Regions from separate parts of the Pseudomonas pohangensis genome, predicted to be linked through region 1. Evidence: predicted binding sites of a transcription regulator. Region 1 holds the regulator's gene; the other holds the start of a gene.
The links. Region 1 encodes sigma-54, which starts transcription at its own class of promoters, with help from an activator protein. Its sites were predicted from a motif close to ANTGGCATNNANNTTGCTNT; they were not measured.
Positions count from the first base shown of each region.

Region 2: glnK (P-II family nitrogen regulator) is a predicted target of sigma-54. The motif match lies at 11,575-11,594, and genes of this name have one in related genera.

Region 1 is NZ_LT629785.1:420,686-435,559, reverse strand. It holds gene hisC (histidinol-phosphate transaminase) at 1-304, opposite strand, end outside; gene hisD (histidinol dehydrogenase) at 372-1,682, opposite strand; gene hisG (ATP phosphoribosyltransferase) at 1,805-2,437, opposite strand; gene murA (UDP-N-acetylglucosamine 1-carboxyvinyltransferase) at 2,509-3,774, opposite strand; gene BLT89_RS02105 (BolA family protein) at 3,801-4,040, opposite strand; gene BLT89_RS02100 (STAS domain-containing protein) at 4,221-4,529, opposite strand; gene BLT89_RS02095 (MlaC/ttg2D family ABC transporter substrate-binding protein) at 4,526-5,164, opposite strand; gene mlaD (outer membrane lipid asymmetry maintenance protein MlaD) at 5,188-5,661, opposite strand; gene mlaE (lipid asymmetry maintenance ABC transporter permease subunit MlaE) at 5,661-6,458, opposite strand; gene BLT89_RS02080 (ATP-binding cassette domain-containing protein) at 6,458-7,267, opposite strand; gene BLT89_RS02075 (KpsF/GutQ family sugar-phosphate isomerase) at 7,507-8,481, shown strand; gene BLT89_RS02070 (KdsC family phosphatase) at 8,482-9,006, shown strand; gene lptC (LPS export ABC transporter periplasmic protein LptC) at 9,020-9,589, shown strand; gene lptA (lipopolysaccharide transport periplasmic protein LptA) at 9,576-10,115, shown strand; gene lptB (LPS export ABC transporter ATP-binding protein) at 10,115-10,840, shown strand; gene BLT89_RS02050 (RNA polymerase factor sigma-54) at 10,982-12,484, shown strand; gene hpf (ribosome hibernation-promoting factor, HPF/YfiA family) at 12,567-12,875, shown strand; gene ptsN (PTS IIA-like nitrogen regulatory protein PtsN) at 12,893-13,357, shown strand; gene rapZ (RNase adapter RapZ) at 13,369-14,226, shown strand; gene BLT89_RS02030 (HPr family phosphocarrier protein) at 14,243-14,515, shown strand; gene pmbA (metalloprotease PmbA) at 14,545-14,874, opposite strand, start outside.
Region 2 is NZ_LT629785.1:3,708,225-3,723,098, reverse strand. It holds gene BLT89_RS17310 (DUF3302 domain-containing protein) at 1-97, shown strand, start outside; gene BLT89_RS17305 (HlyD family secretion protein) at 97-1,248, shown strand; gene BLT89_RS17300 (efflux transporter outer membrane subunit) at 1,245-2,723, shown strand; gene BLT89_RS17295 (hypothetical protein) at 2,878-3,162, shown strand; gene BLT89_RS17290 (TIGR02647 family protein) at 3,289-3,531, shown strand; gene BLT89_RS17285 (DUF1289 domain-containing protein) at 3,569-3,775, opposite strand; gene cyaY (iron donor protein CyaY) at 3,756-4,088, opposite strand; gene lptM (LPS translocon maturation chaperone LptM) at 4,324-4,461, shown strand; gene lysA (diaminopimelate decarboxylase) at 4,471-5,730, shown strand; gene dapF (diaminopimelate epimerase) at 5,735-6,565, shown strand; gene BLT89_RS17260 (DUF484 family protein) at 6,578-7,276, shown strand; gene xerC (tyrosine recombinase XerC) at 7,324-8,259, shown strand; gene BLT89_RS17250 (HAD family hydrolase) at 8,256-8,963, shown strand; gene sutA (transcriptional regulator SutA) at 9,095-9,439, opposite strand; gene BLT89_RS17240 (ammonium transporter) at 9,687-11,009, opposite strand; gene glnK (P-II family nitrogen regulator) at 11,044-11,382, opposite strand; gene BLT89_RS17230 (accessory factor UbiK family protein) at 11,790-12,050, shown strand; gene BLT89_RS17225 (YifB family Mg chelatase-like AAA ATPase) at 12,084-13,586, shown strand; gene BLT89_RS17220 (efflux RND transporter permease subunit) at 13,615-14,874, opposite strand, start outside.

The DNA.
Region 1 (14,874 bases):
GGCCGTGCTGGAACAGGGCATGAAAAGCATGCGCCAGCACCTCGTCGGAGCCGTTGCCGACAAACACCTGCGCCGGCTGCACCTTGTAATAGTCGGCAACTGCCTGTTTCAGGCGTTCGCCATTAGGGTCGGGGTAGAGACGCAGATCATCACTCAATTGTGCCTGCATCGCCGCCAGCGCCTTGGGCGAAGGGCCGTAGGGATTCTCGTTGGTATTGAGCTTGACCAGCTTGCTCAGCTTGGGCTGCTCGCCCGGCACGTAGGGCACCAGGTTGTTTACGAAGGGGCTCCAGAATTTGCTCATCTGCCCTTCACTCCTTGGGTTCGTTCGATATCACAGAGGACGTGCTTGCCGCCCTGCCAGACAGCCATCAGTTCTTGATGCGGTATTCGGCACTGCGCGCATGGGCAGTCAGTGACTCGCCCCGGGCCAGTACCGACGCGGTTTTGCCCAGCACCGAAGCGCCCTGCGCAGAACAATGGATGATCGACGAACGCTTCTGGAAGTCATAGACCCCCAGCGGCGAGGAAAAGCGCGCCGTGCCCGAAGTCGGCAACACGTGATTCGGCCCGGCGCAGTAATCGCCCAACGCCTCTGCCGTGTAGCGACCCATGAAAATGGCCCCGGCATGCCGAATCTGTGGCAGCCATTGCTCCGGGTTTTCCACCGACAGTTCCAGGTGTTCCGGTGCGATGCGGTTGGCCACTTCGATCGCCTGATTCATATCGCTAACCTGGATCAGGGCACCACGCGCCGCCAGCGAAGTACGGATAATCGGTTCACGCTCCATGCCTGGCAGCAGCTTGTCGATACTGGCAGCTACTGCATCCAGAAAAGCCGCGTCCGGACTGAGCAGAATCGACTGGGCGTCCTCATCGTGCTCGGCCTGGGAAAACAGGTCCATGGCGATCCAGTCCGGATCGGTCTGGCCATCACAGACCACCAGAATCTCCGATGGCCCGGCGATCATGTCGATGCCGACCTTGCCGAACACATGGCGCTTGGCCGTGGCCACGTAGATGTTGCCCGGGCCGACTATCTTGTCCACCGGCGGCACGCTTTCGGTGCCATAGGCCAGGGCGGCCACGGCCTGCGCCCCACCGATGGTGAAGACGCGATCGACACCGGCAATGCAGGCGGCCGCCAGCACCATTTCGTTGATTTCGCCACGCGGGGTCGGCACCACCATCACTACCTCGGCAACTCCTGCAACCTTGGCCGGAATGGCGTTCATCAGCACCGAAGAGGGATAGGTAGCCTTGCCACCCGGAACATACAAGCCGGCCCGATCCAGCGGAGTGACCTGCTGGCCCAGCCGGGTGCCATCCGCCTCGGTATAACACCAGGAATCCTGTTTCTGCTTTTCGTGATAACTGCGCACGCGTGCGGCGGCCGTTTCCAGCGCCTTGCGCTGCTCGGGCGTGATACGCGTCAGGGCCAGCTGCAGACGTTCGCGCGGCAGAATCAGCTCGGCCATGCTGGTCACTTGCAAAGCATCGAAGCGCTGCGTCAACTCCACCAGCGCGGCATCACCACGGGTACGCACATCGGCAATGATCTCCAGCACCCGCTGGTTGACCCCGTCATCCGAGACACTTTCCCAGCTCAGCAGATGGTCCAGTTGCTCGCCAAAGTTCGGGCTGGCGGCGTTCAGTCGGCGGATAGTGTTCGGTGCTGTCATGGCAATTCTCGTAGTTAACACTTCTCAGGCGCTGTCAGGGTAACAAGCCTGCCGTGCAGCTACCTGAGAATCTGGCTATGACACGGATAGGCTGGCGCGATCAGGATCATCGCGTGAGGGAATCAGCGCTGATGCGCCTCGACTGCCTCGCGCAAGGTATCGATCAGCGACTGGATACGCCCATGCTGGATTTTCATCGAGGCTTTATTGACGATCAGCCGGGAGCTGATTTCAGCAATCAATTCCTGCGGCTCCAGGCCATTGGCACGCAAGGTATTACCGGTGTCGACCACATCGATGATCTTGTCCGCCAGGCCTACCAGTGGCGCCAGCTCCATCGAGCCGTACAGCTTGATGATATCGACCTGACGCCCTTGCTCGGCATAGTAGCGTTTGGCGATATTGACGAACTTGGTGGCCACGCGCAGGCGTCCGCGCGGTGCGGATGCACCCACAGCACCGGCGGTCATCAGCTTGCAGCGGGCAATCTGCAGATCCAGCGGTTCGTAAATGCCCTGCGCGCCGTACTCCATCAGCACATCCTTGCCAGCCACACCCAGATCTGCCGCTCCATGCTCTACATAGGTCGGCACATCGGTGGCCCGGACTATCAGCAGACGCACATCGTCCAGCGTGGTGGGGATGATCAGCTTGCGGCTTTTGTCCGGATTTTCGGTCGGCACAATGCCCGCAGCTGCCAATAGTGGCAGGGTGTCATCCAGAATCCGGCCTTTGGACAAGGCAATGGTCAGCATTGAAAAATATCCTTTAACGGGAGCCAGCCCCTGCGGGCTGGTTGCACTGCCTGGTCAGCAGTAATGACGACCTAACCCGGTACGCGACGAATCCTGGCGCCCAGCAATTGCAGTTTTTCCTCGATGCACTCGTAACCGCGATCAATGTGATAGATGCGGTCGATCAGGGTATCGCCATCCGCCACCAGCCCGGCAATAACCAGACTTGCCGAAGCGCGCAGATCGGTCGCCATCACCGGCGCAGCCTTCAGGCGAGGCACACCGGTTACCACTGCGGTATTGCCCTCAACGAGAATCTGCGAGCCCATGCGGTTCATTTCATATACGTGCATGAAGCGGTTTTCGAAGACGGTTTCGATAACCGTGCCGGTGCCCTCGGCAATCGCATTGAGTGCGACGAACTGTGCCTGCATATCCGTTGGAAAAGCCGGATAGGGCGCAGTACGCAGGTTTACCGCTTTCGGCCGCTTGCCCTTCATATCCAGCTCGATCCAGTCCTTGCCGGTGGTAATTTCAGCGCCGGCTTCCTGCAGCTTGGACAGCACCGCTTCAAGAATCGCCGGATCGGTATCCTTGAGCTTTACATGCCCGCCCGTGGCGGCAGCGGCAACCAGATAGGTACCCGTTTCAATACGGTCAGGCATCACGCTGTAGCGCCCGCCACCCAGCCGCTCAACCCCGTCAATCACGATGGTGTCGGTACCGGCACCGCTAACCTTGCCACCCATGGAATTGATGAAGTTGGCCAGGTCGACCACTTCCGGTTCACGCGCGGCGTTTTCCAGTACCGAGCGTCCTTTGGCCAGCGCAGCGGCCATCATGATGTTCTCGGTGCCGGTAACGCTGATCACGTCAAAGAAGAAATGCGCACCACGCAAACCACCCTCAGGTGCCCTGGCCTTGATGTAGCCCTCTTCGACAGTAATTTCCGCGCCCATCGCCTCCAGGCCGCGAATATGCAGGTCAACCGGCCGCGAGCCAATGGCGCAACCGCCGGGCAGCGCCACTTCCGCCTCACCGAAACGTGCTACCAGAGGACCCAGCACCAGTATCGATGCACGCATGGTCTTGACCAGATCATAGGGCGCAACCAGCGTCTTGATGGTGCTGGCATCCACTTCGACACTCAGTTTTTCGTCAATCACCGGCTCAACGCCCATGCGCCCGAACAGCTCGATCATGGTGGTGATGTCATGCAGGTGCGGCAGGTTACAGACCGTAACCGGTCGATCAACCAGCAACGTGGCAGCCAGAATAGGCAATGCGGCATTCTTTGCACCGGAAATGCGAATTTCACCTTTAAGGGGAACGCCGCCGGTAATAATCAGTTTATCCATGGAATGGTTTCTCGCTGCCAGTGGGCTCAGCCGCGCTCAGCCCAAGCGGCGCGACTGAAGAATTTCATGGTGACTGCATGGATGCTGCCATCAGCAATCCAGGCGTTCAGGTGTGCATAAATCAGCTGCTGCCGCTTAACCGGGCTCAGACCGGCCAACGTATCGTCGATCAGGTTGAGCTGAAAGTTGCAACCCTCGCCTTCCACTTCAACCTGGACACCCGGCAACTTTTCCTGGAGATGAACCTTTACTTCATGCGCCTGCATGCTCAACCTCGTTTAGCGCCTCAACCGGGACGTCTGAATTGTGCTATCGCTGGCTGGTTGAATCGGCCATTGACAGGCGCACAAAGCAAAAACATCGCGCTGAAGTCTGAAAATTCAAAACATGGCCGAGGCCAGCAGGGCTGCCATCATACAAAAAACCGCCCAGACCGGCGAATATGCTCAAGCCTGTAGTGGCAGCAACTCCTCCAGCCCCGACACCTGGGCAATCTGTCGCATGTCTGAAGGTAGCCCGCTCATGCTCAGGGTTTTCCCGGCGGCAGCGGCATCGCGCATGAAGGCAAGCAGCAAGGCAACGCCAACGCTGCTGGACTTTTCCACCGCACTGCAGTCAAGCAGCAGTTCCTGGGCCTGACTTTCACCAATCAGTTTCTTTCCGGTCACCCGCAACTGCGGCCCGGAGCGAAAATCGAGAACCCCCGAAAGCCGCAGCTTCCCGGAGCCGACCTCGGCGATTTCGGCAATACTCACGCCGGTTCCTTGGTTGACTGTTTGGCCTTGGACACCGTTTCCGCCCAGGTATCGATCACCTGGTTCAGATCATTGCCATGCTCACGCATCGACTGGGCAAACTGATCCCGAAACAATTTACCGATGTTGATGCCATTGATAATGACGTTGCGCATCCGCCAGTTGCCGTCCAGATCAACCATGGTGTAGGACAGCGGATAAACCGTGCCTTTGCTGTCCTTGACTTCCATATTCACCGACTCACGACCAGGCTCCTGCCTGCCGGTGCCCGGCACAATGATAATCTCCTGATTGTCATACTCCAGCAGGGCATTGCCATAGAAGCGCATCAGACTGGTCTTGAAGTTCTGTTCGAAGCGCTGCATTTGCTCGGGAGATGCCTTGCGCGAAAATTTCACGGTCATCACGCCCTTGGAGATACCCTCAAGATCGACTACCGGACCGAGAATACGATCCAGCGCCGCATAGAAAGAGGACGGATCCGTCTTGTACAGCTCCTTGTTGGCTTTCAGGTCCGCCAACAGCTCGTCGGTGGTCTGCTTGACCACCTCGGCCGCCGTAGGTGCAGCCATGGCTGAAACGGACAACATGGACAGCACGACCAGGAAAAACGCCCGGCGTACTACCTGAAACATCTGCGGATATCGCTGCAGGACCATCACTGTTTCTCCTCACTCTTGTTAACCGAGTTCAACAGGAACTTGCTGATCAGATCTTCCAGAACCAGCGCAGACTGGGTGTCATTAATCACGCTCTGATCCTTTAGCGTTCCCTCTTCGCCGCCAATACTGATACCGATGTACTTCTCGCCCAACAGTCCGGCGGTAAGCACCGACGCCGTGGAATCTTCCGGGAGATTATCTACCTGGTCATTGATCTCCATGGTAACCCGCCCGGTATAGCTATCATGGTCAAGGTCAATAGCCGTGACTTTGCCGATAATCACCCCGGCCATGGTTACCTTGGCGCGAACCGTCAGCCCGGCAATATTGTCGAAGTAGGCATAGACCTTGTACGACTGGTCTGCGCTGCCGACTGTCAGCCCACTGACACGCAAAGCCAACAGCAGCAAGGCCAAAAAACCAGCCATGATAAACAGGCCTACGCCGATTTCCTGAGTGCGGGTTTGCATCAAAAATCTCCAAACATCAAGGCAGTGAGAATAAAGTCCAGGCCCAATACGGCCAGTGAAGCGTAAACCACGGTTCTGGTTGTCGCGCGACTGATGCCTTCCGAGGTCGGGTCGCAATCGTAACCCTGAAACACGGCAATCCAGGTCACCACAAAGGCAAAAACCACACTCTTGATCATGCCGTTAAGCACATCTTCAGTGAATTCGACGCTGTTCTGCATGTTTGCCCAGAATGAGCCATCGTAGACGCCCAGCCAGTCCACGGCGACCATCGCACCACCCCAGATCCCGACAACGCTGAAAATGGCGGCCAGCAGAGGCATCGAGATAAAGCCCGCCCACAGGCGCGGCGCGATGATGTATTTCAGCGGGTCAACGCCAATCATCTCCAGACTGGACAATTGCTCGGTTGACTTCATGTTGCCAATTTCCGCAGTCAAAGCGGAGCCGGCCCGCCCGGCGAACAGCAACCCGGTGACCACCGGACCCAGTTCCCGCAGCAAAGTCAGGGCTACCATCTGCCCGACCGCCTGCTCGGAGCCGTAATCGACCAGAATATTGTAGCCCTGCAACGCCAGCACCATACCGATGAACAAGCCGGCCACCACGATGATCGGCAGCGACAGGACGCCCACAAAGAACAACTGTTTTACCAGCAGATTGAAGCCGTTACCCAGACCGCCACGCCCCAGCAAGGCACGCAGCAGGAATATGCCCGAGCGGCCCAGGGACTCGACGATATCAATGCCCGTGCGGCCAACCAGGCGCAGCCTTTCGAGGATAGAAGTTTTGCGCATCAACCCTGCCCCAACAAATCGCTACGGTAATCCGGCGCCGGGAAATGGAACGGCACCGGCCCGTCGGGGGTACCTTTCATGAACTGGTGGATCTGTGGATCCTGCGAATTCATCAGTTCATCCGGTGTGCCAAAGCCCAGCACCTTGGCATCGCCCACCACATAGATGTAGTCCGCAATGCTCGCCGTTTCGGCAAGGTCATGGGAGACCACGATGCTGGTAATGCCCAGCGCATCATTGAGCAGACGAATCATTCGTACCAGCACACCCATGGCGATAGGGTCCTGACCTACAAAAGGCTCGTCATACATGAGTATCTGCGGATCCAGTGCAATCGCGCGGGCCAGTGCTACCCGACGCTTCATGCCTCCGGAAAGCTCATCCGGCATCAGATCAATGGCACCGCGCAGACCGACTGCCTGCAGTTTCATCAGAACGATGTCACGAATGATCTCCTCCGGCAGCTTGGTGTGCACGCGCAAAGGAAAGGCCACGTTCTCGAACACATCCAGATCCGTGAACAATGCACCGCTCTGAAACAGCACGCCCATCTGTTTGCGCATATCGAAAAGTTCGATACGCGAAAGCGCGGGCAAATTCACGCCATTGACCCAGACGCCACCACTACTGGGCATCAATTGCGCGCCGATCAGGCGCAGCAAAGTCGTTTTCCCGCAACCCGAGGGGCCCATGATGGCAGTAACCTTGCCCCGCGGAATAACAATATCGATATTTTCAAAGATGGCACGCGAACCGCGCTTGAAGGTCACCCCCCTCAGCTCGACTGCGTTTTCACTTTCGGCACTCATCTTTCCACTCCTTGAGAACGGCAGCCGGAATCAATTCTGCCAAGGCACAGCCCAATTCAACCAGACCGCCGAACAAGCGGCGCAATATATCATTGACCTCGCCGCATCCCAAAACATCCGGGACGTTGCATGGCCATAGATTAGCGTTCAGCAAAAAAACGCAGCAACGGTCCGGCGCGTGAGGTATCTGCGTAATACCGTTATAATCTTTCGTCTTCGACCTGATGCGCACCTCTCCCATGACCCAGTCCACCGCCCTGATTCAGTCTGCCCAGCGAACTGTTCGCCTCGAACTGGAAGCAATTGAAGCGCTGTTCGAGCGTATCAACGCCGATTTCGTGCGCGCTTGCGAATTACTGCTGGCGTGCCGCGGCAGGGTTGTGGTGGTTGGCATGGGCAAATCCGGGCATATCGGCAACAAGATTGCCGCCACCCTTGCCAGCACCGGAACGCCGGCTTTTTTTGTTCACCCCGCCGAGGCCAGTCACGGCGACATGGGCATGATTACCCGCGATGACGTGGTGCTGGCGCTATCCAACTCCGGCTCTACCGCCGAAATTATCACCTTGCTGCCGCTGATCAAGCGGCTGGGCATCCAGTTAATCAGCATGACCGGGAATCCGGATTCGCCGCTGGCCCAGGCAGCGCAAGCCAATCTGGATGCACGGGTAGCGCATGAAGCCTGCCCGCTGAATCTTGCACCCACCTCGTCCACCACCGCCTCGCTGGTGCTTGGCGATGCGCTGGCAATCGCCCTGCTGGAAGCGCGCGGCTTCACTGCCGAAGATTTCGCGTTTTCCCATCCGGGCGGCGCCCTCGGCCGCAGGTTGCTGCTCAAGGTGGAAAATGTCATGCATGCCGGTGATGCCCTGCCACAAGTAGCCCGCGGCACCTTGCTGCGAGATGCGTTGCTGGAGATGACCCGCAAGGGGCTGGGCATGACCGTTGTGCTGGAAGCGGACGGCCGGCTGGCCGGGGTCTTTACCGATGGCGATCTGCGCCGCACCCTCGACCGGGGCATCGACGTACGCAACGCCAGCATCGACAGCGTGATGACCAGCCACGGCAAAACTGCCCGCGCCGAGATGCTCGCCGCCGAGGCGCTGAAGATCATGGAAGACAACAAAATAAACTCACTGGTTGTCGTCGACGCCGACGACCGCCCGGTTGGCGCCCTCAACATGCACGACCTGCTTCGCGCCGGAGTAATGTAAATGCACGAGCAACTGCTGCAACGCGCACTCGACGTGAAACTGGCGATTTTTGATGTGGATGGCGTACTGACCGATGGCAAATTGTATTTTCTTGCTGACGGCAGCGAGTTCAAGACCTTCAATACTCTGGACGGCCACGGCATAAAAATGCTCATCGCTTCCGGCGTCTGTACCGCAATCATCTCCGGACGGAAAACCCCGGTGGTCGAGCGCCGCGCACAGAACCTGGGTATCCAGCACCTGTACCAGGGCCGCGAAGACAAGCTGGTGGTACTGGATGAGCTGCTGGCCAAACTACAGCTGAGCTATGCGCAGGTCGCCTATCTGGGTGATGACCTGCCGGATCTGCCGGTCATGCGCCGGGTTGGTCTGGGCATGGCGGTTGCCAGCGCCGACCGCTTTGTCCGCGATAACGCCCATGGCGTAACCCTGGCGCGCGGCGGCGAAGGAGCAGCACGAGAATTTTGCGAGCTGATCATGCGCGCACAAGGTAATCTTGATCACGCGCAAGCCGCCTACCTGTAGAGCCACCCTGATTATGTCGAACCGCTTTCGCCAAGCCCTGATCTTCCTGCCCATCGCAGCATTGCTGATTGCGCTTGGCTACTGGAACGTGCGTCCGGAAAGTTTCGACGAAATACAAATGGATACCACCCCCGACACTTCCATCGACTTTTTCGTCGACAATCCGCACACTCGGCAATTCAAAGCTGACGGCACCCTGTCCTACCGGATAACCGCCAGCAAGCTTGAGCACGTCAAGGCAACCGACATCACCTTGCTGGATCTGCCTGATCTGCTCGTGTATCGCGCAGACGAGCCACCATGGCATGTGCAAAGCAAGCGGGGCGAAGTGGCGCCTTCAGGGGAACAGGTAGAGTTGATTGACGACGTCAGGGTGCAGCGCACCGATGCCAAAAATCGTAAAACCCTGCTGACCAGCAGCCGCATGACCGTATTTCCTGACAAAGAATATGCCGAGACCAGTCAGGCCGTTAAAATCGAAGCCGCCAATGGTGTGACCACGGCCAATGGCATGAAAGCGTATCTGAATGAAGGCAGGATGCTCCTGCTCTCCAATGTAAGAGGCCAGCATGAGGTTCGTTAAATTTCTCCCCTTAGCACTCATTGGCCTGGGCAGTATGTTCAGCAGTCTGGCAATGGCGTTACCTAGCGACCGGGATCAGCCGATCCGGGTGCAGGCCGACAGCGCAGAGCTCGACGACAAGCAGGGCGTGGCGATCTACCGGGGCTCGGTGGTAATTACCCAGGGCACCCTGAAAATCACCGGCAATCAGGTCACCATCACCCAGAACAAACAGGGTGATATCGATGTATTTACCGCCGTTGGCGAGCCCGCCTATTACGAGCAGCAGCCGGAAACAGACAAGTCCCTGGTCAAGGCATACGGCAAGACCATCCAGTATTTCGCGCCGACTGAACGCATCGTGCTGATTGATCAGGCGAAAGTCATTCAGGAAGGCAACACCTTCAAGGGCGAAAAGATTGTCTATGACACCAGGCGCCAGATCGTCAACGCCGGCAGAGCCGGGAAGACCTCGATCAGCACGCCGCAACCACGTATCGACATGGTTATCCTGCCCAAGAAAAAACCGGAACAGAAGGCACCGTAATGGCTACTCTGAAAGCCCAGCATCTGGCAAAAAGCTATAAGGGCCGCCAGGTTGTGCGCGATGTCAGCCTGTCAATCGACAGCGGCCAGATCGTCGGACTGCTCGGACCCAACGGTGCCGGTAAAACCACCTGCTTTTACATGATTGTCGGCCTGGTTCAGGCGGATCAGGGCCGGGTATTGATTGACGACCTGAATATCAGCCACCTGCCGATGCATGGTCGTGCACGGGCCGGGGTCGGCTATCTGCCCCAGGAAGCCTCGATCTTCCGCAAGCTGAGCGTGGCCGACAACATCATGAGCATCCTTGAAACGCGCAAGGATCTGGATCGCGCCGGCCGCCAACTGGCACTGGAAAACCTGCTTGAAGAATTCCACATTCACCATATTCGCGACACTCTGGGCATGAGTCTGTCCGGAGGCGAGCGGCGGCGGGCGGAAATTGCCCGGGCGCTGGCTACCTCGCCCAAGTTCATACTGCTGGATGAGCCTTTTGCCGGTGTCGATCCGATCTCGGTAGGCGACATCAAACAGATCATTCACCACCTCAAAGCCAAGGGCATTGGTGTATTGATCACCGACCACAATGTCCGAGACACCCTGGACATCTGCGAGATTGCCTACATCGTCAACGACGGCCAGCTGATCGCCGAAGGTGACGCAGAAAGCATTCTTGCCGATCAGCTGGTCAAGGATGTCTATCTCGGACAAGAGTTCCGTCTATAGACGCCGGCACTCCCGTGAGCCTCCGCACCGCGGAGGAAAGTAACCGGCTGCCGGCATATACTTTGCCCTGTCCCACGGCCTTGGCGCCCCGAACCTGATGGCGGGTATCCGCCAGTTGAAAAAGGTGAATTTTTCCAAGTCATGAAACACTCGCTAGTCCTAAAAATGGGCCAGCAGCTGACGATGACACCGCAGCTGCAACAGGCGATCCGGTTGCTCCAGCTTTCGACGCTGGATCTGCAGCAGGAAATTCAGGAGGCCCTCGACTCCAACCCCATGCTGGAGCGTCAGGAAGAAGGCGAGGACTTCGACAATGACGATCCGCTGGCTGACGACGGCGAGAACACCGAAACCGCCACAACTGCTCCCAGCCAGGAAGCCAGCTACGACAGCGCGACGGAAAATACCGAGCGCTTCGATGAGGGCGAATGGACCGAGCGTATTCCTGGCGAACTGCCGGTAGATACTGCCTGGGAGGACATTTACCAGACCAGCGCCAGCAGCCTGCCCAGCAACGACTCTGAAGAATGGGATTTCACCGCGCGGACCTCTGCCGGTGAAAGCCTGCAAAGCCATCTGCTCTGGCAGCTCAATCTGACCCAGATGTCAGAAACCGACCAGTTGATTGCCGTAACGCTGGTCGACTGCATCAGCAACGATGGCTATCTGGAAGAATCACTCGAGGAAATCCTGCAGGCTTTCGACCCGGAACTCGACATCGAACTGGATGAACTGGAAGCCGTCCTGCACCGAATTCAGCTTTTTGATCCGGTTGGTTGCGGCTCGCGGGACCTGCGCGAATGCCTGCTGATCCAGTTGCGCCAGTTGCCCGAGACAATGCCCTGGCGCAGCGAGGCGCAGCGTCTGGTCAGTGATTTTCTCGCACTGCTCGGCAATCGTGACTACACCCAGTTGATGCGCAGGATGAAGATCAAGGAAGGCGACCTGCGGCCGATCATTGCCCTGATTCAAAGCCTCAATCCGCGGCCAGGCTCGCAGATCGAATCCACTGAAGCGGAATATGTGATCCCCGATGTACTGGTACACAAGCACAATGGCCGCTGGCTGGTCGAACTCAACCAGGAGTCCGTGCCCCGCCTGCGGGTAAACCCGCAGTACGCCAGCTTTGTTCGCCGCGCCGACGCCAGCTCGGACAATACCTTTATGCGCAACCAGTTACAGGAAGCCCGCTGGTTCATCAAAAGCCTGCTCAGTCGCAATGAAACCCTGCTCAAGGTTGCCACGCAGATTGTCGAGCACCAGCGCGGCTTTCTCGAGTACGGTGCTGAAGCCATGAAACCGCTGATCCTGCATGACATAGCCGAAGCCGTTGGCATGCACGAATCGACCATTTCCCGTGTCACCACGCAAAAGTTCATGCACACCCCGCGGGGCATTTATGAGCTGAAATACTTTTTCTCAAGCCACGTAAGCACGGCTGAGGGCGGCGAATGCTCGTCCACGGCAATCCGCGCCATAATCAAGAAGCTGGTAGCTGCGGAAAGTCAGAAAAAGCCGTTGAGTGACAGCAAAATTGCAGGTCTACTTGAGGCACAAGGCATCCAGGTAGCACGCCGGACCGTTGCCAAATATCGGGAATCCCTCGGCATTGCCTCCTCCAGTGAACGCAAACGCTTAATGTAAAAAGGCTTGATCCGCAACAACAGTGTCCCGGTGACAGGTGCAGTAACCTGTCGCTCATACACGGCAACAAGGAGAATGCAGTATGCAAGTGAACATCAGTGGACATCAGCTGGATGTAACCGACGCCATGCGTGAATATGTCGGTGAAAAACTTGGCAAACTTGAACGCCATTTCGACAAAATCACCAACGTACAAGTAATCATGCAGGTCGAGAAGCTCAAACAACAGGTTGAAGCTACCCTGCATGTGGCAGGTCGTGAAGTAGTCGCCAATGCCGAGCATGAAGACATGTACGCAGCCATTGACCTGCTGACCGACAAACTGGATCGCCAGCTGATCAAGCACAAAGAAAAGCAGCTTGACCACAAGCACGGCGTCACCACCCGATAATCACGTACCCATCCCCCATGATCCTAATTGAGCAAATCCTGACCCCCGGCCGTTGTCTGGTTAACGTGCCGGGTGGCAGCAAAAAACGCGTTCTCGAGCAGATTGCCAGTCTGGTTGTGCGCGAACTTCCCGATCTGGATAGCCAGAGCATTTTCGAAAGCCTGATTGCGCGCGAAAAACTCGGCTCAACCGGTTTCGGCAATGGCATTGCCATACCGCACTGCCGGCTGGCCGGCTGCAACACGCCGATTTGTGCCGTTCTGCATCTGGAAAGCGCAGTCGACTTCGACGCCATCGACGGAGCGCCGGTAGACCTGCTGTTTGTCTTGCTGGTTCCCGAGGAAGCGACGGACGCACACCTTGAACTGCTGCGACAGATAGCCAGCATGCTTAACCGTAGCGAGGTTCGCGAGAGCCTGCGCCAGGCCCAGAGCAGTGACCGGCTTTTCCAGCTGGTTCTGGATGCACAAAGCACTCAATAGGGAGCTCATCCATGCGTCTGGTCATCGTAAGCGGCCGTTCCGGCTCGGGGAAAAGCACCGCTCTGGACGTACTCGAAGACAGTGGCTTCTACTGCATCGACAATCTGCCGGCCGGTCTGCTTACCGATCTGGCAGAACGCGCGCTGCTGAATATTGACCTTATGCAACCCCAGGTCGCGGTGTCGATCGACGCCCGCAACCTGCCCAGTCAACTCGAACGATTCCCTGAACTGCTGGCTGAAGTGCGTAGCCGGCATATCCAGTGTGACGTGGTCTATCTGGACAGCGATGATGACACCTTGCTCAAGCGTTTCTCGGAAACCCGCCGACGACATCCGCTGACCTCCGACAGCCGCTCGCTGGCAGAAGCCATTCAGGATGAAACCAAGCTGCTCGGACCGATCGCCGACCTGGCCGACCTGCGGCTCGACACCACACACCTGAACCTCTATCAACTGCGCGACAGCATCAAGTTGCGCCTGCTCAACAAGCCCGAGCCCGGAACCGCCTTTCTGGTAGAGTCCTTCGGCTTCAAGCGTGGTATGCCGGTGGATGCTGACGTGGTCTTCGATGTGCGCTGCCTGCCCAATCCTTACTGGAAATCCGACTTGCGCAATTTGTCCGGCAAGGACCAGGAAGTCGCCGAATACCTGGGTGCTCAAGCCGATGTCAATGAAATGTTCGACGATATTTATGCCTATCTGAACAAATGGCTGCCGCGCTTCGCCGCCAGCAATCGTTCTTATGTAACCATTGCCATTGGCTGCACCGGCGGCCACCATCGTTCGGTATATCTGGCTGAGCGGCTCTGCGCAGCCCTGAAACCCGGTTTGAAGAACATTCAGGTTCGCCACCGCGACCTGGCCTAGGGAACAGTACCAGGCAATGCTTTACTGTGAAATCACCATCATCAACAAACTCGGCCTGCATGCGCGGGCGGCGGCCAAGTTCGTTGGCGTTGCCGGCCAATATCCCTGTCAGATAAGAGTTGGGCGCAGCCCGGAAAGCCTGGTCGATGGCAAAAGCATCATGTCGGTGATGATGCTGGCCGCCAGCAAGGGCACCAGCATCCACCTGCAGAGCGATGGTGAACAGGAAGCCGAGGCCATGCAGGGCCTCGTCGATCTGATCAACAATTACTTTGACGAAGGCGAATAGGCGCTCGCCTCAAGCCCTGACGCCCCGCATCAGCTACCAGCAACGGTCATCCGCTCAATCAACACCGATCCACTGCGGATATTGCTGCGCATTTCCAGATCGCTGCCAACGGCCACAATCTGCCTGAACATGTCGCGCAGATTGCCGGCAATGGTGACCTCCTGAACCGGATACTGGATCTGGCCATTCTCGATCCAGAACCCGCCAGCACCGCGGGAGTAATCACCCGTCACCAAATTCAGCCCCTGGCCCATCAGCTCGGTGACCAGCAGGCCACGGCCCATGCGTTTGATCAGGGCGTCCTGATCTTCCGCGCTGTGAGTGACCAGCAGGTTATGCACGCCACCGGCATTTGCCGT
Region 2 (14,874 bases), 480 kb from region 1:
GGCAGAGGCATCGGCATCGGCATCGGCAACACCAGCAGCTGCTGAACAACCGACGCAACCCGGCCAGCATGACCCCGAGCACGGGGGCAAAGCCTGATGGTTGCCGGTCTGCTCATCTGCTCCATTTTCGCCTTCCTCGTCTGGCTGGTGTTCTTCAAATTCCGCTGGCTGAAGTTTTCCATTCTCTGGGGTGTGGTCTCGCTGTTCTTCGGCGCTCACCTGCTGCTGATCTTTCTGGTCGGCATGCGCTTCATGACTCCCGCCAGTACTTCGGCGGTAGTGGTGCAGCACACCATCCAGCTGGTGCCGCGACTGTCGCAGCCGACCATGGTCACCGAAGTACTGGTGGAGCAAAACACACCGGTGAAAAAGGGCCAGCCGCTGTTCAGGTTCGATGATCGCCCTTACGTCTTTCAGGTCAAGCAGTTGCAGGCCCAACTGGCCCAGGCCAAGCAGAATGTAAAAGTCCTGCAGGCCGATGTGATGATCAGCAAGCAGAAGGTCAACAAGGCACTAAGCCAGCTTGAACTGGCCAATTACCAGCTGAAACTCACCACCGACCTGAGCAGCCAGGGTGCCGGCCCGGTCGAGGAGCAACAGAAGGCACTGGCACAGGTCAAGGTCGAGCAGGCTGCGGTGCTGGAGGCCAGGGCCGAGGTCGAGCGCGCCGAGCTGGAGTACAACTCGCAGATCGATGGGGTCAACACCCAGGTAGCCGCGTTGCAGGCCGAACTGGAACAGGCACAGTTCTATCTCGATAACACCACAATCTATGCACCCGAAGACGGCCGCATCGCCAACCTGCAGGTTCGTCCCGGCATGGTCGCGGGCATTATCCGCATGGGTGCCATCGCCTCGTTCATCTGCGATGACAACCGCTACCTGCTGGCCAATTATTTCCAGGAAAACCTCAAGTACGTCAAAGTCGGCCAGCCCGTTGAAGTAGCCATGAATCTGTATCCCGGCCAGATATTCCCGGCCCGGGTCCAGAGCATCTGGAAAGTCAACGGCAGCGGCCAGTTCCTGCCCAGTGGCACCTTGCCGGAATACACCGCGCAGCCCCCGGAAACCCCCCAGGGCCAGTATGCGGTACAGATCACCTTCGATGATCCCGACCAGTCGAAATTCACCATCGGCGCCGGCGGCATCGCCGCCATTTACACCGAACATCAGGACTTCGCCTACCTGCGCAAAATCTCCATCCGTGCGCATTCCTGGCTGAACTGGCTGTACCCGTTGGATATATGAAGACGACCGACAAGCACTCCCTGCCCGGGCACGTCCTGCGACCTGCGGTCTGCGTTCTGCTACTGCTGCTGGGCGGCTGCCTCAGCGAACCACCGCAACGCGATGTGATCCTCGATCAGGCGCTGCCCGCCACACCACAGATGCCGGCGCAGTGGCTGGGTAATGCCCAGGCCACCCGGATCAGCCCGCAGGCCCTGCAAATGGCCGGCAATGGCTGGCTTGACGCCTTTGCTGATCCGCAATTGAACAGCGTGGTACAGGCCGCCCTGGAGAATAATCCCGATCTGCGTGTAGCTGCCTCGCAGGTCGCCATTGCCGCGGCCAATGTCAATCTGGTCGGCTCGCAACTGATGCCGCAAATAGGCGTCGGTGCCAACAAGAACTGGACCAAGGACTTCGGCCAGTCGAATGAATACCGCACCAACCAGGTCTCTGCGGGCGTGTCCTGGGAGCTGGATATCTGGGGCCGGCTGCGCGCCGAAGAGGCCTCCGCAGAAGCGGCTTATCAGGCCAGCGCACTGGATTACGCCTATGCGCGGCAGTCACTGGTCGCCACCACGGTCAAGAGCTGGTACCGCGTGGTCGAGGCTTATAAGCTGTTGCAGCTGGCAGAAGAAAGCCAGGTGCTGTATGCCGACATACTCAAGCTGGTAAAGATCCGCATGCGGGCCGGCAAGGTCTCCGACTTTGATGTAAGCCAGACACAAGCCTACCTGGATAACATCGAGACCCAGGTGCAAACCGCTGAGAAAAACTACGCCGAGGCCCGCCGCACTCTGGAATTGCTGCTCGGTCGTTACCCCGCCGGCGATATCCAGACCACGCGGATGCTGGCCAATCTGCCGCCGGTGATCGCTTCCGACACGCCGGTTTCCATTATTGCCCGGCGCCCGGATGTACTGGCCGCCGAACAACAGGTGATCAGCGCCTTCCGCCTGAATGAAGCGGACCGGCTGGCCCTGCTGCCGGGTTTCTCCCTGTCCCTCAATGCCGGACGCTACACCGACGGCCTGCTTGACGCGCTGAATCTGGAGCCCTGGCTGGGTACGGCGGGGCTGGGCATGCAGTTGCCAATCTATGAGGGTGGCGCCCTGCGCGCCAATATCCGCATCTCCGACGAGTACCAGAAGCAGGCCGTGGCCAACTATGGTCGCGTGGTCCTGCGGGCCCTGAATGAAGTGGAGTCGGGACTTATTGATGAATACTTCTACGATCGCGCCATCCTCGCTACCGATCAGGCCGTGCAACAACGGAAAAGATCGGTGACCATCGCCAAGCAGCGCTACCAGGCAGGTGCCAGTGACATGCTCACGGTTCTGCAGCTGCAGTCCCAGCAGCTCGGCAGCGAGGCCAGTGCCATCGAGCAGCGCTTTTTGCGGCTGAGCAACTGGGTCAACCTGAATCTGGCGCTGGGGCAGAGTTACAACCAGCAACCGCTGATCAGCGCCACCGCCGAGAACCAGCAGGTGCAGTAACATCGCGGAATCATCCACACTCGCCTGCAAGCGTAGCGCCGCCGCGTTGCAGGGAAGTTCCGGTGGCGGCTATAGCCCTTTGCCGGCAAGCAATTTAGGCCGGGCAGGGCGCATCTGCTAACTTGCAAGAATCAACCAGCCAATGGACCCCGCCATGCAAGACAGCCAAGACAACGACGAGGAAGCGTTCACCGAAGCGACGCTGATCAGCGCCATCGAGAACCAGATCGAGGCCGACGACCCGCCGGCAGCCCGGGCGACCTGCAACAAACTGACGCTGGTCGGTTATCCGCGCGAAGAAATCCTGCAGCTGATGGCACTGGTCCTGGCCGGAGAAATCAGCGCGATGCTTGCAGCAGACCGGCCATTCGACCGCGATGGCTATGAACTGGCGCTGCGCCGGCTACCTGAGTTACCCGCAGAGCAGACTGAAGACTGATGGCAAAGACTCTCGCGGCCCGCGCCATCCGCACCGCATAATCCTGCACAGTCCAGCCGACATCGCTACACTGCTGGTACAGCGTGCACAAACCCTGCGCGACCCTTGCAAAAGACCGGAGTGCTTATGGCATACACCCCTGAACTGATCGCCGAACTGGAAATTCTCACCCTGTTCAACCTGTCCAATACCACCGAAGGCATCAAGGTGCATCACAACGCAGCCGCCAGTGCGGTAGCCGCGGCACAGCGCCTGTACGACAAAGGCCTTACCGATCAGCCGGACGGTGGCTACCTGACCAGCCTGGGCCTGGATGCGGCCGAGCACGCGCAGTCGCTGCTGACCATTCTCACCCCGGCCAAAGCCTGACAAAGCGCTCTGCCGGATGCCGTGGCATCCGGCAGGCTTATTCCGCCGACCTGCCGCGGGCAGCAACCGGCTGACGGCGGGCGGCGGCAATGGCGCGGATCGCCCGGCGCCGTGCATCGCCGGCAGCCGACCATTCGAGAATTTCGCCGAGGCTGCGCCCGCAGCCCAGGCAGATATCCTCGTCGTCCAGACAACAATTGCGCACGCAGGGCGAAGCCTGCGTTTCAGTCCAGCTCGAACTCAATGTCCACTCCAGCCTGCTCGCGGCAGATGCGTACCAGCATTTCACCGAGCATTTCGTCACTGCTGTCGCACATCCAGCCGCCCTGGTCTTCGTCATAGTCGAAATGGAAACCGCCGGAACGCGCCGCCAGCCACAACTGGCGCAAGGGTGCCTGGCGGCTGAAGATCAGCTGGCTGCCATTTTCGAAGCGCACGGTGAGCACGCCGCCGCTGTTTTCCAGATCAACATCCAGATCCGTGTCGTCAAACGCATCCTCGATGGTCTGCTGCAGCGTATCCACCAGATCATGAAAGCGTGCTTCGCTCAAACTCATTACAGAAACCTCGAAAATCCCGGGAAGGGCGCCACAATCCGCTTATGCGGGGGCTGCGGCAATCTGCGTACAGGATGCCGGAGATCGCTCCCGCTGTCTTGCCAACCGCCACGGTGTCAGCCGGCAGCCACTGGTCGCCTGGCTGCAAGGCTTGCTCCGCCTGCGCCCCGGCGCATAGGCAAGGCGCCGGTCGCTCGGTATACTGCCGGCAATAATCGATTTCAGGATGTTCAACATGAAGCGCCTGCTCCTGTCCTTCATTGCGCTTGCCGTATTGAGTGTGTCCCTCGCCGGTTGTGGCCAAAAAGGCCCGCTGTACATGCCGGACGATGAGAAAGCCGTCAAAGAGCACGACAAAGACATCTTTCTCTAAGGGGGTTACATGGAAGCTTTCACCTACCGCGGCGGTGAGCTGTTCGCGGAAGGCGTGGCGTTGTCCGCTATTGCCGAGCGTTTCGGCACGCCTACTTACGTCTATTCACGCGCCCATATCGAACAGCAATACCGCGCCTATGCCGACGCCCTGCAGGGTATCGAGCATCTGGTGTGCTTTGCGGTAAAGGCCAACTCCAATCTCGGCGTGCTGAATCTGCTGGCACGTCTGGGTGCCGGTTTCGACATCGTCTCCCGCGGCGAGCTGGAGCGCGTGCTGGCTGCCGGTGGCGAGCCTGGCAAGATCGTCTTCTCCGGCGTCGGCAAGACCCGCGACGACATGCGCCGTGCCCTGCAGATTGGCGTGCACTGTTTCAACGTCGAATCCAGCGACGAGCTGGAGCGCCTGCAACTGGTGGCCGCCGAACTGGGCGTGCAGGCGCCGGTATCCTTGCGGGTGAATCCCGATGTGGATGCCGGCACCCACCCGTATATTTCCACCGGCCTGAAAGAAAACAAGTTCGGTATCGCCATCGCCGATGCCGAAGCGGTGTATGTGCGCGCTGCCAGCCTGCCGAACCTGCAGGTCATTGGCGTGGACTGCCATATCGGCTCGCAACTGACCACTCTGCCGCCGTTTCTGGATGCCCTCGACCGCCTGCTGGCACTGATTGACCGTCTGGCAGCGCACTGTATCCGCATTCAGCATCTGGATCTGGGCGGCGGTCTCGGCGTGCAGTACCGCGACGAGCAGCCACCCCTGGCCAGCGACTATATCCAGGCCGTACGCGAACGCCTTGGCAGTCGCCAGCTGGCACTGGTGTTCGAGCCGGGGCGCTCGATCGTGGCCAATGCCGGAGTACTGCTTACCCGCGTCGAGTACCTCAAGCACACCGAACACAAGGATTTCGCCATCGTCGATGCGGCAATGAACGACCTGATTCGGCCGGCGCTGTACCAGGCATGGATGGACGTACTCGCGGTACAACCGCGTCAAGGCACTGCCCGCAATTACGATATCGTCGGGCCGATCTGCGAAACCGGTGACTTTCTCGCCAAGAACCGTGAACTGGTACTGGCAGAGGGCGACCTGCTGACGGTCTGCTCGGCGGGCGCCTATGGTTTTGTCATGAGCTCGAACTACAACACCCGCGGCCGGGCGGCCGAGGTGCTGGTGGATGCTGGCGAGGCGTTCGAAGTGCGCCGGCGCGAGACGGTGCAGGAGCTGTTTGCCGCCGAAAGCCAGCTGCCAGCAGACCGGCAGGGATAACGCCATGTTATTGCGTTTTACCAAGATGCACGGCCTGGGCAACGACTTCATGGTCATCGACCTGATCAGTCAGCAGGCGCATATCCAGTCCAAGCACGCCAAACAGTGGGGTGACCGGCATACCGGCATCGGCTTCGACCAGTTGCTGCTGGTCGAAGCACCCAACAGTCCTGATGTCGATTTCCGCTACCGCATCTTCAACGCCGATGGCTCCGAAGTGGAACAGTGCGGCAATGGCGCGCGCTGCTTCGCCCGCTTCGTGCTGGACAAGCGGCTGACCGTGAAGAAGCGTATCCGCGTGGAAACCCGCGGCGGCATCATCGAGCTGCAGATGCGCGTCGACGGGCAGGTTACTGTGGACATGGGCCCGCCACGGCTGAACCCGGCAGAGATTCCATTCAGCGCCGACAGCGAGGCGCTGAGCTACCCGCTCGACGTCGAAGGGCAAAGCATCGAGCTGGCCGCCGTGTCGATGGGCAATCCGCACGCGGTGATCCGTGTCGATGACGTGGACAGTGCTCCGGTAAAGACCCTCGGGCCGAAAATCGAAACCCATGCGCGCTTTGCGCAGAAGGTTAACGTCGGCTTTCTGCAGGTGCTTGACCGCCAGCACGCCAGACTCAGGGTATGGGAGCGGGGCGCCGGCGAAACCCAGGCCTGCGGTACCGGCGCCTGCGCGGCGGCAGTGGCGGCGATTCGGCAGAACTGGATGGATTCACCGTTGCAGCTGGAGCTTCCAGGCGGCAAGCTGTGCATAGAGTGGGCAGGAACGGGTGAGCCGGTTATGATGACCGGGCCTGCAGTTCGTGTTTACGAAGGACAGATTCGCCTCTAGCCGAGTATTGCCATGACCGAAGAACGCAAGGAACCAGTGCCTCTCGACTCGGAAACGGTTGCAGCCTACCTGCGCCTGCATCCGGAGTTCTTCGCCGATCATGACGAACTGATTCCCGATTTGCGCATTCCACACCTGCCCGGCGCGGCGGTCTCGCTGGTCGAGCGGCAGGTCAAGCTGCTGCGTGAACGCAACATTGAAATGCGTCATCGCCTGTCGCAACTGATGGACGTTGCCCGCGATAACGACCGCCTGTTCGACAAGACCCGCCGCCTGGTACTCGACATGCTCGATGCGACCAGTCTGGAAGAGGTGATCAGCGCCGTTGAAGACAGTCTGCGCCACGAGTTCAAGGTGCCCTTCGTCAGCCTGATCCTGCTCAGCGACAACCCCACCGGGGTCGGCCGCTCGGCCAGCCTGGCAGAAGCCCATCAGGCGATTGGCGGCCTGCTATCCGGCAACAAGAGCGTCTGCGGTATTCTGCGGCCACAGGAACTGACCTTCCTGTTCGGCAAGCAGGAAGGCGCCAAGGTTGGTTCCGCTGCGGTAGTGAGTCTGGCCCATCAGGGCCTGCACGGCGTGCTGGCGATCGGCAGTCCTGATCCGCTGCACTACAAAAACTCCCTCGGCACCCTGTTCCTCGGTTATGTTGCGGAAGTGCTGGCACGGGTGCTGCCGCGCTTTGCCACGCCACTACGCTCGGCGCGCTAAGGTTACGCAGCTCGTCCCGGCCGTCCCGCACCTGCAGGTTCGTCAGCATGCAAACCCAGCTTGACTCCTACCTGGCTCACCTGCGCAATGAACGCCAGTTATCGGCGCACAGCCTGGACGCCTACCGGCGTGACTTGCAGCGCGTACTGGCGCTCTGCAGGCAAGACGACCTGAGCGGCTGGGCAGCGCTGGACACTGCCCGCCTGCGGCGCATGATTGCCCGCCTGCACCAGCAGGGCCAGTCCGCACGCAGTCTGGCCCGATTGCTCTCGGCAGTGCGCGGCCTGTACAAATACCTGCTGCGCGAAGGCCTCTGTCAGCATGACCCGGCCGACGGTCTGAGCCCACCCAAGGGTGCGCGCAAATTGCCACGCGCGCTGGATGCGGACCGCGCCCAGCAATTGCTCGATGGTGGCGTTGAGGATGAATTTCTCGCCCGCCGCGATCAGGCCTTACTCGAACTGTTTTACTCTTCCGGGCTGCGCCTGTCGGAACTGGTCGGCCTTAACCTGCAGGAACTCGACCTGGCTGGCGCCATGGTGCGCGTGCTCGGCAAAGGCGCGAAAACCCGCGAGCTGCCGGTCGGGCGCAAAGCCGTCAGCGCCTTGCGCGACTGGCTGCCACTGCGGCAGACGGCCAACCCGGCGGACAGCGCAGTATTCATCAGCCGCCAGGGCCGCCGCCTGAGTCCGCGTGCCGTGCAACTGCGCGTAGCCCAGGCCGGCGCCCGTGAACTGGGCCAGCACCTGCACCCGCACATGCTGCGCCACAGCTTTGCCAGCCACATGCTCGAGTCCTCCCAGGATCTGCGCGCGGTGCAGGAACTGCTCGGCCATGCGGATATCGCGACGACGCAGATCTATACCCATCTGGATTTCCAGCATTTGTCCAAGGTCTATGACAGCGCCCACCCGCGCGCGCGACGCCAGGCTGCCAGCAACCCACCAGCGCATGACGCGCAACCGATCGACGAGACCCCATGAGCATTGCACTGGTAACTTTCGACCTCGATGACACGCTGTGGAGCGTGGCGCCGGTCATGCACGGCGCAGAGGCGGCGCTGCGTGACTGGCTGGCTGCAGAGGCGCCCCTGCTCGGACCGATACCCATCGAGCATCTGTGGGAAATTCGCCGGCGCCTGATGCAGCTTGAGCCTGATTTGCGCCATCGCCTGAGCGAACTGCGCCGGCGTATTCTGGATATCGCCCTGCGCGAAGCCGGTTATGCCGAACAGCAGGCAGCGCAACTTGCCGAGCAGGGCTTTCAGGTGTTCCTGCAGGCCCGCCATCAGGTCGAGCTGTTCCCCGATGTGCATGCAACGCTGGAAACCCTGACCAACCGCTACTGCCTTGGCGTTATCACCAACGGCAATGCCGATGTGCGGCGCCTGGGCCTGGCCGATTATTTCCGGTTTGCCTTGAGCGCAGAACAGCTGGGCATCGGCAAGCCCGACCCGCGACCCTTCAACGAAGCACTGCAGCTTGCCGGCGTGCTGGCGCACCAGGCAGTGCATATCGGCGATCACCCCGGCGATGATATTTCCGGCGCTCTATCCGCCGGATTACGGGCAGTCTGGTTCAACCCCCAGGGCAAGGCATGGACCGGCGCGCAACCGGCGCATGCGGAAATCCGCAGCCTGGCCGAGCTGCCCGCAGTGCTGGAGCGCCTGGCAGGCGCCAGTGCCTGAGTTTCGCTGACTCACGAGACCGGGCCTGAATCAGCACCTGCTCTGGCCTGCTAGTTTTCGGCCACGTATTGATCGCCCGCTCAGGCAATAAAAAACCCGCCTTGATCGGCGGGTTTTTTATTGGTCAGGGCTCAGATAGGCCGGCTGCCATATTTGCTGTCGGGCTTCTTGGGCGGATCAGCGACCACATTGGCATCGATTTCCTGCACCTTGCCACCACGCGCAAGGAACTCTTCCATCGCCTTGGCTAATGCATCACGTTCGGACTGTTTGGCTTCAAATGAAGGCATGTCCTCTTCGGTGACCGCCTTGGTCTTGGCCTTGCCTTTGCTTCTGGGAGCGGCCTCGGCGATGTCGCTGTCATCCTCGTCATCGTCATCTTCGGCATCTACATCGCTGTCATCGGCGGGCAGATCATCGCCATCATCCTCATCCACACTTTCGATGTCGTCCTGCTCGAGCTCTTCGTCACTCATGTTTCTACCTCAAAACTTGCCACAGCGGTTTATTTATAGCTCAGTCGCACAGCCTAGTGAATGCAACCGGGAGAAATTCCGGGGTTCTGCTCGATAACCGGCAAGCAAGCCGGCCAAGGGCGACACCAAGGTTATTTTTGCTTCATCGCGACAGGCGCACATTCTAGCGCGCCGCCAAAAAAAACAAAGGGCACCCGAAGGTGCCCTTTTCAAGCGAGTCCGGGGTAAACCGGACCCGGATAAAGCCTTACATGTTGTAGCCACGCTCGTTGTGCAGGGACAGGTCCAGGCCGACTGATTCGTCTTCCTCGGTAACCCGCAGACCCATCAGCATGTCCAGCACCTTGAGGATCACGAAGGTAATCACACCGGTGTAGATCACGGTAAAGGCCACACCCTTGAACTGGATGAACAGCTGGCTGCCGATATCGGTCACTTCACCAAAGCCGCCCAGGGCCGGTGCTGCAAACACACCGGTGAGCAAGGCACCAACGATACCGCCAACACCATGCACCCCGAAGGCATCCAGCGAGTCGTCATAGCCGAGCTTGCGCTTCATGCTGGTGGCACAGAAGAAGCAGATGACGCCGGAGGCCAGACCGATCACGATCGCACCCATCGGGCCGGCCGTACCGGCTGCCGGGGTAATCGCCACCAGACCTGCGACAACACCCGAAGCAATACCCAGTGCACTTGGCTTGCCATGGGTCAGCCACTCGGCGCCCATCCAGCCCAGCGCAGCAGCAGCAGTGGCGATCTGGGTTACCAGCATGGCCATACCCGCAGTACCGTTAGCCGCCAGGGCAGAACCGGCGTTGAAACCGAACCAGCCGACCCAGAGCATGGCCGCACCCACCAGGGTATAACCGAGGTTATGCGGTGCCATCGGGGTGGTCGGGAAGCCCTTGCGCTTGCCCAGTACCAGACAGGCAACCAGACCCGCGATACCGGCGTTGATGTGCACCACGGTGCCACCGGCAAAGTCCAGTACGCCCCAGTCCCACAGCAAGCCACCGTCACCGGCCCAGACCATGTGGGCAATCGGTGCATAGACCAGGGTGAACCACACGGCCATGAAGATCAGCATCGCGGAGAACTTCATGCGCTCGGCGAAGGCACCGACGATCAGCGCCGGAGTGATGATGGCGAAGGTCATCTGGAACACCACGAACACGCTTTCCGGGACCAGTGCGGTCAGGCTGTCAACGGTCAGACCGCTGAGGAAAACCTTGTCGAGGCCGCCGATGAAGGAGCTGAAGTTGGTTACTCCGGCTTCCATACCGGTGGTATCGAAAGCAATGCTGTAGCCGTAGATCACCCACAAAATGCTGATCAGACAGGTAATCGCGAAGCACTGCATCAGCACCGACAGCAGGTTCTTCGAACGCACCATGCCGCCGTAGAACAGTGCCAGACCGGGAATGGTCATGAATAGAACAAGTAGTGAAGCGACCAGCATCCAGGCGGTGTCGCCCGTGTTGAGGACCGGAGCAGCCTCGTCAGCCAGGGCCATGCCTGGGATTACGAAAGACAAAAGGGCTCCTAGCCCTGCGATTTTGCGCAGAGTCATGGTGTTTCTCCTGGGGCTTTAGGGGGTTTGGGGGTTAAACCGCGTCGGTACCGGTTTCGCCGGTACGAATACGGATGGCCTGTTCCAGATTGACCACAAAGATCTTGCCGTCACCGATCTTGCCGGTGTTGGCTGCCTTGGTGATCGCCTCGATGACCGCATCCAGCTGATCATCGGCTATCGCCACATCGATCTTCACTTTTGGCAGGAAGTCGACAACATATTCCGCACCGCGATACAGCTCGGTGTGGCCTTTCTGCCGACCAAATCCCTTGACCTCGGTAACGGTAATGCCCTGCACACCGATCTCGGACAACGACTCGCGTACGTCATCCAGTTTGAACGGCTTGATAATCGCAGTGACTAACTTCATGTAGCTCTCTCCCGTTTTTGGTGGACTTGCCCCAGGTAACAAACCCGCAACAAGTCTATGCGCTGTATCCGTCTTTTGTAACTGTCCGGACCAAGCTGATCCGGCTACTGCTGGCTTGAACCTCTCCAAGGGAGGCATCAACTTTCAGCTCTGATGCACTTGAACTGCCTCTGTGCATGCGTCGACGGAAACATTGCAGATAGCTTGCCAACTTTAATAAATCGTTATTTTTCAATATCATAGTTTCAGACCAAGATGGCTCCGCACACCTTTGGGCAATATCCTGCGCACCATTCTGGTGCTTCATTGCGCACCTTTATTGCGCAAAAGTGCCGGAGCTCTTCGCAGCCACAGCGTCTGCGGCTGCATGCTAAACTGCCGGCGTTCACCGCGAAGGAACCCCCATCATGCTGCCGCCCAAAGCCCTGCTCGACTCCCTGGCTGGTCACGCCTCACGCCTGTTCAACGGCGAGACGCCATTACCGCACGCCGAAATCGAGGCACAACTCAAAGCCCTGCTGCAAAGCGCGTTCAGCAAGCTGGATCTGGTCAGCCGGGATGAGTTCGACAGCCAGATGATCGTGCTGGCGCGCACCCGCAGCCGCCTGGAGAGTCTCGAAGCCAAAGTTGCCGAGCTGGAAGCCCGGCTTAATCCGCCCGCCAGTTAGTTTCCTGCGGGCGGGACCGATCAAGGAGTGATCATGTCCCTGGCCATCGTCAACAGCCGCGCCCTGGTGGGCGTGGAAGCACCGTCCGTGACCGTCGAGGCGCATCTGGCCAACGGCCTGCCCGCGCTGACGCTGGTCGGCTTGCCGGAAACCGCAGTCAAGGAAAGCAAGGACCGCGTGCGCAGTGCGATCCTCAATTGCGGCTTCGAATTCCCCGCTCGCCGTATCACCCTCAATCTGGCCCCGGCCGACCTGCCCAAGGATGGTGGCCGCTTCGATCTGGCCATAGCCCTGGGCATTCTCGCCGCCAGCGGACAGCTTCCGGCAAGCAGTCTTGAGTCGCTCGAATGCCTCGGTGAACTGGCCCTGTCCGGCACAGTCCGCCCGGTGCAGGGCGTACTGGCTGCCGCATTGGCCGCGCGCACCTGCGGACGCACCCTGGTAGTGCCGAAGGAAAATGCCGAAGAGGCCTGTCTGGCTTCCGGCTTGCAGGTTCTGGCCGTCGAACACCTGCTGCAGCTGGCGGCGCACTGCGCAGGTACTGCGCCGATCCAGCCCTATCAGCCGCAGGGTCTGACCCGGCTAAGCGAGCCCTATCCCGATCTGGCAGATGTGCAGGGCCAGCAGGCGGCCAAGCGCGCGTTGCTGATTGCCGCCGCCGGCGCCCACAACCTGCTGCTCAGCGGCCCGCCCGGCACCGGCAAGACCCTGCTGGCCAGTCGCCTGCCGGGACTGTTGCCACCGCTGGAAGAGCAGGAAGCGCTCGAAGTGGCGGCCATTCACTCACTGGCCAGCAACATCCCGCTCGATCGCTGGCCGCAGCGGCCCTTCAGGCAACCGCACCACAGCGCTTCCGGCCCGGCACTGGTTGGCGGCGGCAGCAAACCACGGCCTGGCGAAATAACGCTGGCCCATATGGGGGTGCTGTTTCTCGACGAATTGCCCGAATTCGACCGCAAGGTGCTGGAAGTGCTGCGCGAACCGCTGGAAAGCGGCCAGATCGTCATCGCCCGCGCCCATGACAAGGTGCGTTTCCCGGCGCGCTTCCAGCTGGTCGCCGCGATGAATCCCTGTCCCTGCGGGTATCTGGGCGACCCCGGTGGCCGCTGCCGCTGCACCACCGAGCAGATCCAGCGTTACCGCAGCAAGCTGTCCGGACCTTTGCTCGACCGCATCGACCTGCACCTGACGGTTGCCCGTGAAACCACCACCCTGAACCACCAGCCTGACGCACTCGACAGCAGCACACGGGGTGCCGCCAGGGTGGCCGCAGCGCGCCAGCGGCAATACAGCCGGCAAGGCTGTGCCAATGCCTTTCTCGATCTCGATGGCCTGCGCCAGCATTGTTTGCTGGGCAGCAGCGATCAGCTCTGGCTGGAAAACGCCTGCGAGCGCATGGGGCTGTCGCTGCGCGCCGCGCACCGGATCCTCAAGGTGTCACGCACGCTGGCCGATCTGGAAGGTGTCGCGAGCATTCAACGCGGCCATCTGGCCGAAGCCCTGCAGTACCGGCCAGGCAGCACACAGCCCGACTGAGGCTGTTGTTGCCGGCGCGGTGTGCTCATCACTCCTGCTCTGCGGGCTTCGCCGACAATCCCAGCAGGGCGGCTGACCATTGCTTGAAGCTTTCCAGCAAGGACAGCAGCGCCGGCACAAAGAACAGCACCAGCAATGCCGACACCCCCAGGCCAAAGGCAATCGAGGTGGCCATGGGGATCAGGAACTGCGCCTGCAGGGAGGTCTCGAACAACAGCGGCGCCAGCCCGCCGATGGTGGTCAGCGAGGTCAACAACACTGCGCGCAAGCGACCACAGGCAGCGCCAATCAGCGCATCGTGCAGATTGGCGCCCTGCATCCGCAGCTCATTGGACAGGCTGACCAGAATCAGCGAGTTGTTCACCACGATGCCCGACAGGCCGAACAGACCAAACAGCGAGAACATGGTCAGGTTCATCCCCAGCAGCCAGTGCCCGAAAACCGCGCCGGCCAGACCCAGGGGGATCGCAGACATCACTACCAGCGGCCAGCTCCAGGAGGCAAACGACCAGACCAGAATCAGGTAGATCAGGCCCAGGCCCAGCAACATGCCGCTTTGCATATCCTGCATGGAGTCGCGCTGGTCCGCCGCACGGCCCTGAAAGCTGTACTGCACGCCGTACTTCTCAGCCAGTAGCGGCAGCACTTCAAGCTGCAATTGCGCCTTGATCTGGTCGGCCGTGGTTCTTGCCCCGTCGACCTCGCCGGTGACTTCGACGGCCAGCTCGCCATCGGCGTGACGCAATGCCTCCCAGCCCTGGCGCGACTCCCAGCTGGCAACGCTGGTCAGCGGCACGAACTGACGATCGGGCAGGCTGATGCTCAGACGTTCGAACACATCCAGGCGCTCACGCTCATCGCGTGGCAACAGTACGCGCACTTCCAGTTCGTCACGTTCGACCTGCACCAGCTGCGCCAGATAGCCATCGAAGGCCGCACGCAGCTGCCGGCCGAGGCTCTCGGTGGTCAGGCCCAGTGCCTCGGCCGCAGGAGTCAGGCGATAAACCAGCTGTTCGCGACCGAAAGGCATATCGTCCTCGGTGTCGCTCACGCCATTGATCGCCTGCATGGTTTCCGACAGCTCCAGCGCGGCGGCCTTCAGCACTTGCGCGTCCACTCCGGTCAGCCGCACATTCAGGTCACGACCCGGCGGGCCACCGATACGCGAGTTGAAAGTCAGCCGCTCCAGCCCGGCAGTAGCTGCCACCTTGCTGCGCCAGGTGGCCAGGAACTGCTCGTTGCGCACACTGCGGATATCCGGCGGCACCAGCTCGACCATGACCGACGC